Regions from separate parts of the Ornithinibacillus liuyingii genome, predicted to be linked through region 1. Evidence: riboswitches for the same ligand, from Rfam matches in the RefSeq annotation. Region 1 holds a riboswitch; each other region holds the start of a gene.
The links. A riboswitch is a leader RNA that binds a small molecule or an ion and turns the genes downstream of it on or off. The one in region 1 is predicted to bind S-adenosylmethionine.
Positions count from the first base shown of each region.

Region 1 (3,185 bases):
AGGACCTGTTACGACAAACAGGCCACCAATAATAAACGATATTTCTAAACTAAGTCCTGCAATGAAATGAGCAGCTAAGGAGCCACCAATCCAGGCTAACGTAGTACCAAACGTGACGATTCGGAATACCGACTTCGATACCCCCTTTAATTCCCGTACATCTAAGCTTGTACTACCTTCAAATAAAATTAATGCCACTGCAAGCGAGATAATGGGACTATAAAGACTCCCAAGCGCTTCTTGCGGATTAATTAATCCGAATACCGGACCAATTAATAATCCGGCAACAGACATGATGACAATAGATGGCCATTGAATTCTCCAGGCTAACCATTGTGATAAGATACCGAGTGAAATGACAATAACAATACTAATGAGTACAAATTCTGTATGAATATCTAGTCACCTTCTTATGTTATATGTAAATGATTGGAATAAGCGTATTTTATCACTGGCTTCGTTCAATAGCTAATGTAATGTTTTATTTTTTTGCTAACATAGAAAAATGAATACGACTACTAACATCTTATCCCCAAATTCCTTTTCTATTAGGGTGAAAATAGAAAAGGAAGCAGGGCAGACGAGTTCTTTCGTTAGTTCTTTGCAAATTCACCATCAATTTCAACGGTTTGAAAGATGTTAATAAACGCTTTGTCATCGTGTTGACGAACGATTTCTTTAATTTTCACGGTCTCATAACGGGTCACGACCATCATTAGAATTTGTTTCTTTTCTTCTGTATAACCACCGAATCCCTCCGTAATCGTAATCCCACGATAAACGGATTGCAGTAATTCTTTTCTAATTTGATCTCCTTTTGATGTCACAATCTGCATGGTCAGTTTGATATGACTTGTGTGAATCGCATCGATAACTTTCCCCGTCAAATAAATAGATAAAAGGGTATATAATGCAATGTCCCAGCTGAAGATAGCACCAGATAGCAGGACAATGACACCATTCATTCCGGTAAGGAGTAGCCCTACACTAATATTACTATTACGGGAAATAATAATCGCGATAATGTCCAACCCACCAGAGGTTCCGGAATATTTCAGTATGATACCGACTCCAATTCCACCAATAATTCCTCCAAAGATGGTTGAAAGCAAAATATCATCCGTTATCGCAACTACTGGTAAAATATATAAAAAGAAAGATAGGGACACGACACAAATCAGCGTATTCACGGTAATCCTCTTCCCTAATTTAACATAGCCCAATAAGAGTAACGGTAAATTAAAGATAAAGGTCAGAATTCCGATATCAAGTGGCGTAATGAGTCCAATTAAAATAGCTATACCACTAACGCCACTACTTAAGATACCAAAAGGGACCAGAAAGAAATTAAAGGCAAATGCAACAATAAAGGATCCGATGATGACGATTATATTTTTCATGATGTAACTCTCCCTAGTGTATGTAAATTAGTATCTTTAGCTAAAATTCTGCTGAATCATCTAAATGGGCGTTGTCTGCCTGTGAACTACTAATTTACAGAAATAATCAAGCTGTTTTCTTGCTCGCTGTATGGTTTCCTCATCTACTATTGGTATTTCCCTCTGTTTATTGATTGTTTGATCCAATAGGTAGAGGCCTTTTAAATTATGCGCCTTTAATGTGGCTAATAGTGGCTTCAGTGTATATTCGAGGGCTAAAAGATGGGAAGGACTCCCACCAGTCATAATCGGAAGGACTGGCTTATGCTTCAACACATCCTGTGGCAGAAGATCAATGAATGCTTTTAACACCCCGGAATAAGCTCCCTTATAAACCGGTGACCCAATCAGGATACCGTGGGCATTTTCGATTAATGCTGTCATTTGTTTTATTTTTGGACTGTTTATATTCATGTCAAAAAGATCTTGATATGGTACATCTCTTACCGAAATATGGGTTACTGAAAATTGTCTATCATGTAATAGGCTCCCGAAATAACGTAATACCTGCTCAGAGCCAGATAATGTAGCAGTACTACCAGAAAATATAACGATCTCACTCATTCCTACTCAACCTTTCCTATTTCCTTGCATCGATTCATTTGAAAAATGGACATTCGGTCCTTTTTGCGATTGTGTTTTTTCCTAGCATTTACTTCCTATCAGCAGAAAAATCCCTTATTCTTCTGGTGAGAATAAAGGGATTTTACATTGTTGTATGTAATCTCTTATCTCTCAAGAATAATCTCGTCGGAATTAGCACCTTTCTGACATGATATATCAGAGGTTGCTGAAGCGTCATCGGGCCTGTTCCCTCGACTTCTCTTGATAAGAAGTAGTGGTGTGCAATTATTGTTATATTCTATTCGAACAATTCCTATCAGTCAAGTAGGAATTAATGATTGACAAGGTGGAAAGGGTTACTTTATGATAGAGGAAATAATCAAATAATTTTTGATCTTATCAAGAGAGGTGGAGGGACATGGCCCTTTGAAGCCTCGGCAACAGGTTCTTTCATAAGAATACTGTGCCAATTCCATCAAGCAATTGCTTGGAAGATAGGAGAGTGCAAACTTATTTTTAGTAGTTATCTCTTTTCCTATCTAGGGAAGGAGATTTTTTTATGTTTTACAGATAGAACACAAGTGGATGAGGAGGAAGTTTTATGAAGTACGGATTTTGGTTACCGATTTTTGGCGGGTGGTTACGTAATGTCGAGGATGAAAAGATGCCACCAACGTTTGACTATGCAAAGAAAGTAATTCAATCAGCAGAAAAATGGGGCTATGATACTACCTTAATTGCGGAGCTTTACTTGAATGATATTAAAGGCACAGACAAGGATTCCTTAGAGGCATGGTCTACTGCAGCAGCTTTAGCAGCCGTAACAGAAAAAATCGAGATCATGACAGCGGTTCGTCCCGTGTTTCATAATCCAGCTGTTACAGCAAAAATGGCGGCAAACATCGACCATATTAGTAATGGACGCTTTACCTTAAATGTTGTTTCTGGCTGGTGGGCCGAGGAGGCGAAGCAATATGGTGGTGATTTTACCGCACATGATGAACGATATGACCGAACAGCAGAGTTTATTGAGATTCTGAAAGGATTATGGACGGAGGAAACCTTCTCCTATCAGGGCCAGTTTTATCAAATAGAGAACACCAAGCTTTCCCCTAAGCCAGTCCAACGGCCAAACCCAATTTTATATGCGGGTGGCGAAAGTGAGAAAGGGAAACAGGTCAT
Region 1 covers NZ_JBPWOS010000002.1:135,789-138,973, forward strand. The annotation lists gene ACSKT4_RS03580 (cation:proton antiporter) at 1-396, opposite strand, end outside; gene ACSKT4_RS03585 (YitT family protein) at 594-1,400, opposite strand; gene ssuE (NADPH-dependent FMN reductase) at 1,461-2,003, opposite strand; SAM riboswitch class I at 2,165-2,274, opposite strand; SAM riboswitch class I at 2,397-2,504, shown strand; gene ACSKT4_RS03595 (LLM class flavin-dependent oxidoreductase) at 2,605-3,185, shown strand, end outside.

Region 2 (3,185 bases), on a different contig from region 1:
ATTAATACGGTGCATACAAACACGACATCAAAGTCACGTCTAACAAAACCATGGTAATAGGCAAAGTCTCCTAGCCCCCCAGCACCGATAACACCAGCTACTGCTGTATACCCAATTAAGGCAATTGCAGTAACCGTTATTCCAGAAACAAGAGCAGGCATAGATTCTGGCAATAACACTTTAAAAATAATGGTTTTTGTTCTAGCTCCCATTGCCTGTGCTGCTTCAATAACGCCTCGATTTACCTCACGTAACCCAATTTCTACTAACCTTGCATAAAACGGAGCTGCACCCACTATTAACGCAGGAAGAGCCGCGTTTGGTCCCCTAATCGTGCCAATCAAGAAATTAGTAAATGGAATCAATAACAATATTAAGATAATAAAAGGAATGGCTCGAAATACGTTAACAATTGTTGCTACAATAAAATTCAACGCTTTGTTTTCCCATAGTCCACCTTTGGAGGTTAAATAAAGTAAAAGTCCTAATATTACTCCAAAAATAACAGTCCCTACTAAGGCTAAAAGGGTCATATAGAACGTTTCGCCGGTTGCCACTAGTAATTTCTCTATTACTACATTAGGAAATAATTCATTAGGCATGGGTTAAAACCTCCACTTCTACAGTGGTTTTTTCCGTAATAAATTGGATTGTATTGTTTATTTCACGGTCACTTCCGTTAATTTGTACTACTAGGGTCCCATAAGCACCAAGTTTAGTTTGAGTAATTTTTCCTTGAAGAATATTTACTTCAATTTCAAATTCCTTAGATAACTGACTGATTAATGCTTGGTTTGCAGAATCGCCGACGAAATGTAAACGAACAACCCTTCCACTTGTATAAACATCTAATAATTGACTCAAATCACCATCTGAGTCACCCATCACTTGTTCGACAAATTTCTTAGTAACGGGCTGCTTCGGTTTTAGGAACACATCTAACACATCACCCTGCTCCACAATCTTTCCTTTTTCCATCACAGCAACTCGGTTACAAATTTTCTTGATAACATGCATTTCATGGGTAATTAATATAATGGTAAGTCCTAATCTTCCATTAATATCTACCAAAAGGTCTAATATGGAATCTGTTGTTTCTGGATCTAATGCAGAGGTTGCTTCATCACACAATAACACCTTAGGATTATTCGCAAGTGCTCTTGCAATACCAACTCGCTGCTTCTGCCCACCACTTAATTGAGAAGGATACGCATTCTCTCTTCCAGCAAGTCCCACAAGCTCAATTAGTTCCTTTACTCGATCTTCTCTCTCTTTTGCAGGAACTCCAGCAATCTCTAATGGAAATGCAATATTTTCACGAACTGTACGTGACCATAGAAGATTAAAATGCTGAAAAATCATACCAATATCCTGTCTAGCAATTCTTAGTTCATTCTTCTTCATTGCCGTTATATTTTTGCCTTGAATGGTTACCTGACCAGAAGTAGGGTCTTCGAGACGATTTAGCAAACGAATAAATGTACTTTTTCCCGCACCACTATAGCCAATCACACCAAATATATCACCATCTTCAATGGTTAAACTTAAGTGATCCACTGCTTTGATTTCTTTCTGATCAAAGCGAAATACTTTAGTCAGATCTTTAATAGATATCATTCCATATCCCTCCTCTTTCTATGATGTACTAATTTCGGAAATGCATAAATACAATCGTATTTATATCACGTAATGGTAAGAATTGATTTTGCCCTTCCCAAATAAAAAACGCCTTTCTGTAAGAGAACAGAAAGACGTAATAGTAACTATTAAATCCTAACGTTCCCTCATCTTTCAAAGCCAATTGCTTTGTAGGACTTGGCACCTTTTTCAAACACGAAAGTTTGAAGGTTGCCGCGGTATCATAGGGCCTTTCCCTCCACCGCTCTGGATAAGAGATTTACATTATTCAATTTTTCAACAGAATTTACTATATCATCAGTATATAGACGTGTCAATAAAAAAATGCAATACAATTTATTTTTTATCTCGAAATAATTCTGGTTGATATTCTAAAAGGTAACGATATATATTCCCAGTGGATTGAAATGCATAGATTTTTTCTTTAATATCATGACCCTTTTTTATGACAAGACAAGGAACACTTTCGATTTTATTGTCTTGCATGAAATCAGGATACAAAGAGGCATTCATTTCATAAAATATGTTCTCCTGATGCACCGCTTCTATCTTATCTAACATTGTCCTGGCTATGTGGCAAGTACCACAAAAAGGGGTATATATATACAGTAAATATTCTTGTTGTTCAAGAACTTCTTTGGAAATCTCGTTCAATTTATCACCTACTTGAAAGCTAGACTAAATAATGGGGATTAACAGCAATTTGCTTACCAAGTAGAAGCATTGCTAAAATTCGTTCTGGGGTAGCAGCTACTTCTCGATACTCACTACTAACATAAATATGCTCTGCATGTGGTAACTCAAGGGAAAGTTGTTTCCGAAGCTTCATCCCAGATTTGTCTTCATCAACAAAGATATAAACATCCTTTTCATCCAACTGATAGGTTTCTAGCATTTCATCAAAACGTTCTATATCAAACGTTCCATTCGTACAAATAATTGTAATCTGGTCATTAATAACTTTCTCAAGTTGCCTTTTATCCGTTAAACCCTCAACAATTATAACACGTTCAGTTTGATGTGAAATCATGGTAGATCCCCCTCATATGATTAGAGCGTAAGGCGTCCAAACACAAACAGGTGAACATATTCTCAATAGGGACTGACGCCTAGAGCTGGATATTTTTGAAATGAAAACTGACTCTTTTCCGTAAAGCTTGGAAAAAAGTCAGTTCTTAGATGTTTAACATATTATTCTTGTTCGATTAGTTCTTTATATGCCTCAGGCGAAAGTAGATTTTCTAGTTCAGATTCATCACTAGGCTCGATGACAATCATCCATGCACCTTCATATGGAGCTTCGTTTACAAGCTCAGGGCTATCCTCTAAATCTGTATTTACTTCGACAATTTTCCCACTAATAGGCGCATATAATTCAGACACTGTCTTTACAGACTCAACGCTACCAAAAGGCTCATCAACTTGTATCTCATCTCCAACCTCTGGAAGCTCAACAAATACGATATCTCCTAATTCGTCCTGTGCGAAGTCTGTTATCCCTACACGAACAGTGTTACCTTCTTTTTTTACCCATTCATGTTCTTTTG
Region 2 covers NZ_JBPWOS010000012.1:55,094-58,278, reverse strand. The annotation lists gene ACSKT4_RS15790 (methionine ABC transporter permease) at 1-602, opposite strand, end outside; gene ACSKT4_RS15785 (methionine ABC transporter ATP-binding protein) at 595-1,617, opposite strand; SAM riboswitch class I at 1,782-1,895, opposite strand; gene ACSKT4_RS15780 (thioredoxin family protein) at 1,975-2,292, opposite strand; gene ACSKT4_RS15775 (toprim domain-containing protein) at 2,312-2,668, opposite strand; gene gcvH (glycine cleavage system protein GcvH) at 2,830-3,185, opposite strand, start outside.
Region 2: another riboswitch for S-adenosylmethionine. It lies ahead of ACSKT4_RS15785 (methionine ABC transporter ATP-binding protein); the one in region 1 lies ahead of ssuE (NADPH-dependent FMN reductase).

Region 3 (3,185 bases), on a different contig from region 1:
CTGTTTCGTCATATGCCTCTTTGTCTTCCCATGTATTTCTTGGAATAAGTAGTTCATCAGGAACACCAGCAACATGAGCAGGGATTTCCAAGCCAAAGATTTCATCTTTAATTGTTTCGACGTTATTTAGTTCTCCTTCTAATGCAGCATGAACCATTGCACGAGTATAAGAGAGCCTAATTCGATTTCCTACACCATAGGATCCACCAGTCCATCCAGTATTAATTAGGAATACATTTGTATTATATAAATCAATTTTTTCACCTAGCATCGTTGCATATGTTGCAGGCGATAATGGAAGGAAAGGTGCTCCAAAGCAGGCTGAAAATGTTGCTTGCGGTTCTGTTACACCACGTTCTGTTCCAGCTAGTTTACTAGTATACCCACTTAAGAAATGATACATTGCTTGTTCTTTTGTTAGTTTACTAATAGGTGGTAACGTACCAGATGCATCAGCAGTTAGGAATACAATGGTATTCGGATGTCCTGCAATGCTTGGATTTACAATATTATCTATATGTTCTAATGGATATGCAGCTCTAGTATTTTCTGTTAAGGAAGTATTATCGAAATTAGGGATACGTGTTTCTTCATCTAATACTACATTCTCTAATACAGAACCAAACTTAATGGCGTTGTATATTTGTGGTTCCTTTTCTTCCGATAGGTTGATACACTTTGCATAACAGCCACCTTCTATATTAAACACACCACTAGAACTCCAGGCATGCTCATCATCACCGATTAGCTTGCGGTAAGGATCAGCTGATAATGTTGTTTTTCCAGTTCCAGATAAACCGAAGAATAAAGCAACATCCCCCTCATTACCTACGTTTGCTGAGCAGTGCATGGATAATATGTTTTGCTCTGGTAATAAAAAGTTCATGATAGAGAAGATGGACTTTTTGATTTCACCTGCATACTCTGTTCCACCGATTAAGATGACTTTGTGCTTGAACGATACAATGATAAATGCCTCTGAGTTAGTACCATCAATACTCGGATCAGCCTTAAAGGTTGGGGCAGAGATTACAGTAAATTCTGCTTGATGATTTGCTAATTGCTCCTCTGTTGGACGAATGAATAATTGTTTCGCAAATAAATTATGCCAAGCAAATTCGTTGATTACTTGAATTGGTAATTGATAGTTGTGATCAGCTCCAGCAAATCCATTAAATACAAAAACTTCATCTTTTTGCTTTAGGTGCTCCATTACTTTTGTATATAAGGATTCAAATACTTTTTCTTCAATAGGTTGATTTACAGTACCCCAGTCTACTTTACTTTCGGATATGGAATCCTTTACAATGAACTTATCCTCTGGGGAACGGCCAGTATATTTACCGGTAGTAGCGAGCACAGCTCCTGTATTTGATAAGACCCCTTCATTTCGTGAAAGGACTTTTTCAACTAATCTAGCAACAGATAAGTTTTTCTTTGTAGTTTGCTGGGACAGAAGTTCTTCCAATAATGAGGTTTTCATTACTGTATTCATTAAAATTACCTACCTTTATTTATGAGATTCAATACATTTATTTCCTGAAATTAATTATTAGTATAACACATTTAAATTAATAGTCCATACTATTCGTTGTTTTTATTGTATTATTTTATTAAAATTACGTGACAGTGTATTATACAGTTGACATAGGACAATTGCTTCAGTTAATCTACAATAGAGCGGATACTCTCTTATTCAGAGTTGGTGGAGGGACAGACCCGATGAAACCCGGCAACCATCACATTTGTGAAAAGGTGCTAACCTGAAGCAAGGAAAATTCCTTGAACAATAAGAGCGAAAGGCTAGTAAACCCTTTCCTCATGTAAGAAGGAAAGGCTTTTTTTATTGATTAAGGATATACTATCTGATAGATATTTGAGTTCCGTAACAAAGAAATAGAGGGAGGATTTAGCCAAATGGCTAAGAATCGTCGATTATTTACTTCTGAGTCAGTAACAGAAGGTCACCCAGATAAAATATGTGACCAAATTTCCGATGCAATTTTAGATGAAATTTTAAAAAAGGACCCGCTAGCTAGGGTTGCGTGTGAAACGACCGTAACAACAGGATTAGTACTTGTTGCTGGAGAGATTACCACATCTACCTATGTTGATATCCCACAGGTTGTTAGACAAACCGTTAAAGATATCGGTTACACTCGTGCGAAATATGGATTTGATGCTGATACTTGTGCAGTTCTAACTGCTATTGATGAGCAATCACCAGATATCGCAAGCGGGGTAAACCAAGCGTTAGAAGCACGTCTTGGAAAAATGACAGAGAGTGAAATTGATGCAATCGGAGCAGGAGACCAAGGATTGATGTTTGGTTTTGCTTGTAACGAAACAAAAGAATTAATGCCGTTACCAATTTCTTTAGCGCATCAACTTTCTAAACGGCTAAGTGATGTTAGAAAAGACAGTACGCTAGCTTATCTTCGTCCAGATGGAAAAACACAAGTAACCATTGAATATGATGAAGAGGATCATCCAGTAAGAGTTGATACGATTGTCATTTCTACACAGCATTCACAAAGTGTTACTTTAGAACAGATTGAAAAAGACTTGATCGAGCACGTCATTAAGCCAGTAGTACCTGCAGAATTATTAGATGATGAAACGAAATACTTTATTAACCCGACTGGAAGATTCGTTATTGGAGGTCCACAAGGGGATGCAGGTTTAACTGGTAGAAAAATAATTGTCGATACGTATGGTGGCTATGCACGCCATGGTGGGGGTGCTTTTAGTGGGAAGGATCCTACAAAAGTAGACCGTTCAGCTGCTTATGCTGCTCGTTATGTGGCGAAAAATATTGTAGCTGCTAAATTAGCTGATTCATGTGAAGTTCAGCTTGCATATGCAATCGGTGTTGCAGAACCGGTTTCCATTTCCATTAATACGTTTGGTACCGGAGTAGTAAGCGAAGAGGTATTAGTTAATGCTGTTCGCGATATATTTGATTTACGTCCAGCTGGAATTATCCGCATGCTAGATTTACAAAGACCTATCTATAAGCAAACTGCAGCATATGGTCATTTCGGTAGAACAGATGTAGAATTTCCTTGGGAAAAAACCGATAAAGTAGACGCGTTATTAGCACAAGTTAAATAATGTATTTAAAAGGCTTAGAACCCAGTGTTCTAAGCCTTTGCTATTAGGAAAAATCAAGCCCTAAATCAGTA
Region 3 covers NZ_JBPWOS010000012.1:121,881-125,065, forward strand. The annotation lists gene pckA (phosphoenolpyruvate carboxykinase (ATP)) at 1-1,495, opposite strand, end outside; SAM riboswitch class I at 1,690-1,796, shown strand; gene metK (methionine adenosyltransferase) at 1,918-3,114, shown strand; gene ACSKT4_RS16135 (gamma carbonic anhydrase) at 3,158-3,185, opposite strand, start outside.
Region 3: another riboswitch for S-adenosylmethionine. It lies ahead of metK (methionine adenosyltransferase); the one in region 1 lies ahead of ssuE (NADPH-dependent FMN reductase).

Region 4 (3,185 bases), on a different contig from region 1:
TACATCTTCCAGCTTTTCGGAATATAATCCCATCGGTGCAATCATCGTAGCTCCAATCGGAACTAAATCAAGATCATTCTCTTCATTAAATTGGGATAAAAATGCAATATGCTGGAATGAATTGAGATCAATATCACCGTTTGCTAACGCTTGATTCGGCAATGTGTAGTCAGAGAACTCCACTAATTCAATTTCAATACCTTCTGCTTTCGCCTTCTCTTTTAGAATTGGCCATACCTCGCCATCTGTTCCTGTTACACCAATTTTAACTACTACTTCATCTCCATTACCTGAAGTAGTATCACTTCCACAAGCAACTAATGTACTCACTGCAATTAATACGATTAACATACTAAACCATTTTTTCATCATTCCATCTCCTTTTGTATTTTTACTATGAAGTAATCTATCGTCTCATAATCTTTCTTGATACTGTATTTCCAATCCACTGTGCGATTTGTACTAGAATAATCAGTATAATAACGGTCACTAGCATGACACTGCCATCAAATCGTTGGTATCCATAGGTCATTGCTACATGACCTAAACCGCCTCCGCCAACAGTTCCTGCCATTGCTGAGAAGTCGATCAAACTTACGGTTACAAAGGTTAACCCTAAAATAAGTGGTCCTAACGCCTCTGGGATTAGTACGGTGAAAATAATTCGTAAAGGACTTGCTCCCATTGCCTTCGCTGCTTCAATTACTCCGGAGTCAATACTCACTAAGTTGTTCTCTACTACCCTTGCAATTCCAAATGCTGAAGCAATCGTCATTGGGAAAATTGCTGCCCATGTCCCAATCGTTGTCCCAACTACTGCTCTAGTTAATGGACTAATTGCCACTAAGAAGATGATGAACGGAATAGGGCGAATAATATTAATCAAGACATTCAGTAAATTAAACATAATCTTATTTTCCAAAATATTACCAGTTCTTGTTACAAATAAAAGTAAACCTATCGTTATACCCAGAATGGAACCTAAAATAAGTGTCATAATAACCATTAAAACTGTTTCCCCAGTAGCCTCCAGTATTCGCGGCCAAAATGTACTCCAATCAACCTTCATTTACATTCACCTCCTCTACTGTTACATCTTGCTGAAGTGCTAAAAGAACAGAAGATATATTTTCTTCCTGTCCCTCAAACGAGACAAGCAAGTTTCCGTATAATTTCTCCTGAAGCTCTCGGACAGAGCCGTATACAATATTGACATCCACATCAAATTTTCTAGTTACTCGAGATAAGACTGGATCACTGGCAACCTCGCCCTTAAAGATAACGCGATATAAATGTTTTCCACCTTTTCTTCTCCATTCCCTTAATAATGAAGTTGATGGTCTGTCTTGCTGTACGGATTGGATGAAGCGCTGTGTCGTAAGATGCTGTGGATTGGTAAATACATTAAAGACTGAATCCGTTTCAATCACTTCACCATTCTCCATCACCGCAACTTTGTCACAAATCTCCTGTATAACATGCATTTCATGGGTAATCAGCAAAATCGTAATCCCTAATTCTTTATTTACTTTTTTGAGAAGACGAAGAATTTCACTTGTTGTATCTGGATCTAGGGCAGATGTTGCCTCGTCACAAATTAATATATCTGGAGAGGTAGCTAGTGCTCTCGCAATCCCGACTCGTTGCTTCTGCCCACCAGATAACTGCTCTGGATAATCTTTTGCCTTATCGGTAAGACCAACAAAGCTAAGTAGCTCGCTAACTCTTTTATCGATTTCTTTTTTAGACCAACCAGCAAGCTTCAGTGGATATGCCACATTTCCTGCTACTGTTCTAGAAGCGAATAGGTTAAAGTTTTGAAAAATCATGCCAATTCTACTTCGAAGCTTTCTGACATCCTTTTGGGAGAGCGATCCGATATTGATGCCTTGCACTTCAATTTCACCATTTGTCGGCGTCTCCAATAAATTCACTAGTCGTAACAAGGTACTCTTCCCTGCACCACTAAAGCCAATAATTCCGAATATCTCTCCCTGTTGAATTGAAAGAGATACATTTTTAACGGCATTTACTTCACGATTGCCAATTTTAAAGGTTTTTGATATATTCCGAAATTCAATCATATACTCACGCCACTCCTTTATTCATTCACAACGAAAAAGACCTTCCTCTTTTCTTATCCATAGAAAAAAGGAAGGTCTCAAAATATAAACTGAAACGACTTCCTTCTCATCTTTCAAATGTACGTACATTTGCAGGAAGTGGCACAGTGTTAATTTACATTAACCCGCTGCCGAGACTTCATAGGGCCTGATCCCTCGGTCTCTCTGGATAAGAAGAAAATTCAATATTTATGTAGTTGTAAGTTATGATAAATACTATAGTACCTAATGAATTAGATGTCAATCTTTTTTTTAAAATAATTCATAGAATCTCTCGTCCCTGTCCTACCATGTAAACGTGGCAGCACTATTCGGGTCCATTGTGTAAGTGAAAGACTCGGTTTGGTAATTGACTTGAAATGTTTCAGAATGATCACTTGTATTGGCTACGATTAGAACCATTGAATCATCAGGATTTCGAAACCCCACTGTTTCTAGTTTACCTTGATAATGCGTAGTACTTACTCGGACTGCACCGGGGTTTACAAATTTACTAGCATGACCAAGGGCATAATATTCGACGTTTTTTGACACCTCATTTGCCTCTTTATTTACTGTCACAACACCGCGACAATCACTACATCCCCCATTCGTTGGTCCGCCATTAGGATCAAGTGCAATATTCCATAGTAGTACTGCCTCTGCCCAATTCCGAGGTCCACCAATAATGAGATTCGACATATACCAATTTAGGTTATCGCCAAAATCTGCGCTCCAATCACCACCACTACACTCTGTCAAATAGATATGCTTGTCCGGATATGCTTCATGCACCTTCGACATACTTTCAGGGTCCCCCTCATAGCAATGAAACGCGATGCCACTCGTGTATGCATTAGCCTCTTCATCATGAAGAACCTTGTTCGAATAATCAAAAGCATTCTCCCAGTTATGATCGTACGCCAAAATTTTGGTGTTAATATCGTGTTGTGAAAATGTAGGGTGTAAATATTGCTTAATAAACATCGCTTGCTCCTCAGCATTCATACTCATAGTGGGGTAGGATTCTGAGGTATGCTCTGGTTCATTTTGAATCGTAATAGCATCAATTGGAATCTGGTT
Region 4 covers NZ_JBPWOS010000010.1:133,719-136,903, forward strand. The annotation lists gene ACSKT4_RS14550 (MetQ/NlpA family ABC transporter substrate-binding protein) at 1-369, opposite strand, end outside; gene ACSKT4_RS14555 (methionine ABC transporter permease) at 407-1,069, opposite strand; gene ACSKT4_RS14560 (methionine ABC transporter ATP-binding protein) at 1,059-2,084, opposite strand; SAM riboswitch class I at 2,188-2,299, opposite strand; gene ACSKT4_RS14565 (glycoside hydrolase family 30 protein) at 2,409-3,185, opposite strand, start outside.
Region 4: another riboswitch for S-adenosylmethionine. It lies ahead of ACSKT4_RS14560 (methionine ABC transporter ATP-binding protein); the one in region 1 lies ahead of ssuE (NADPH-dependent FMN reductase).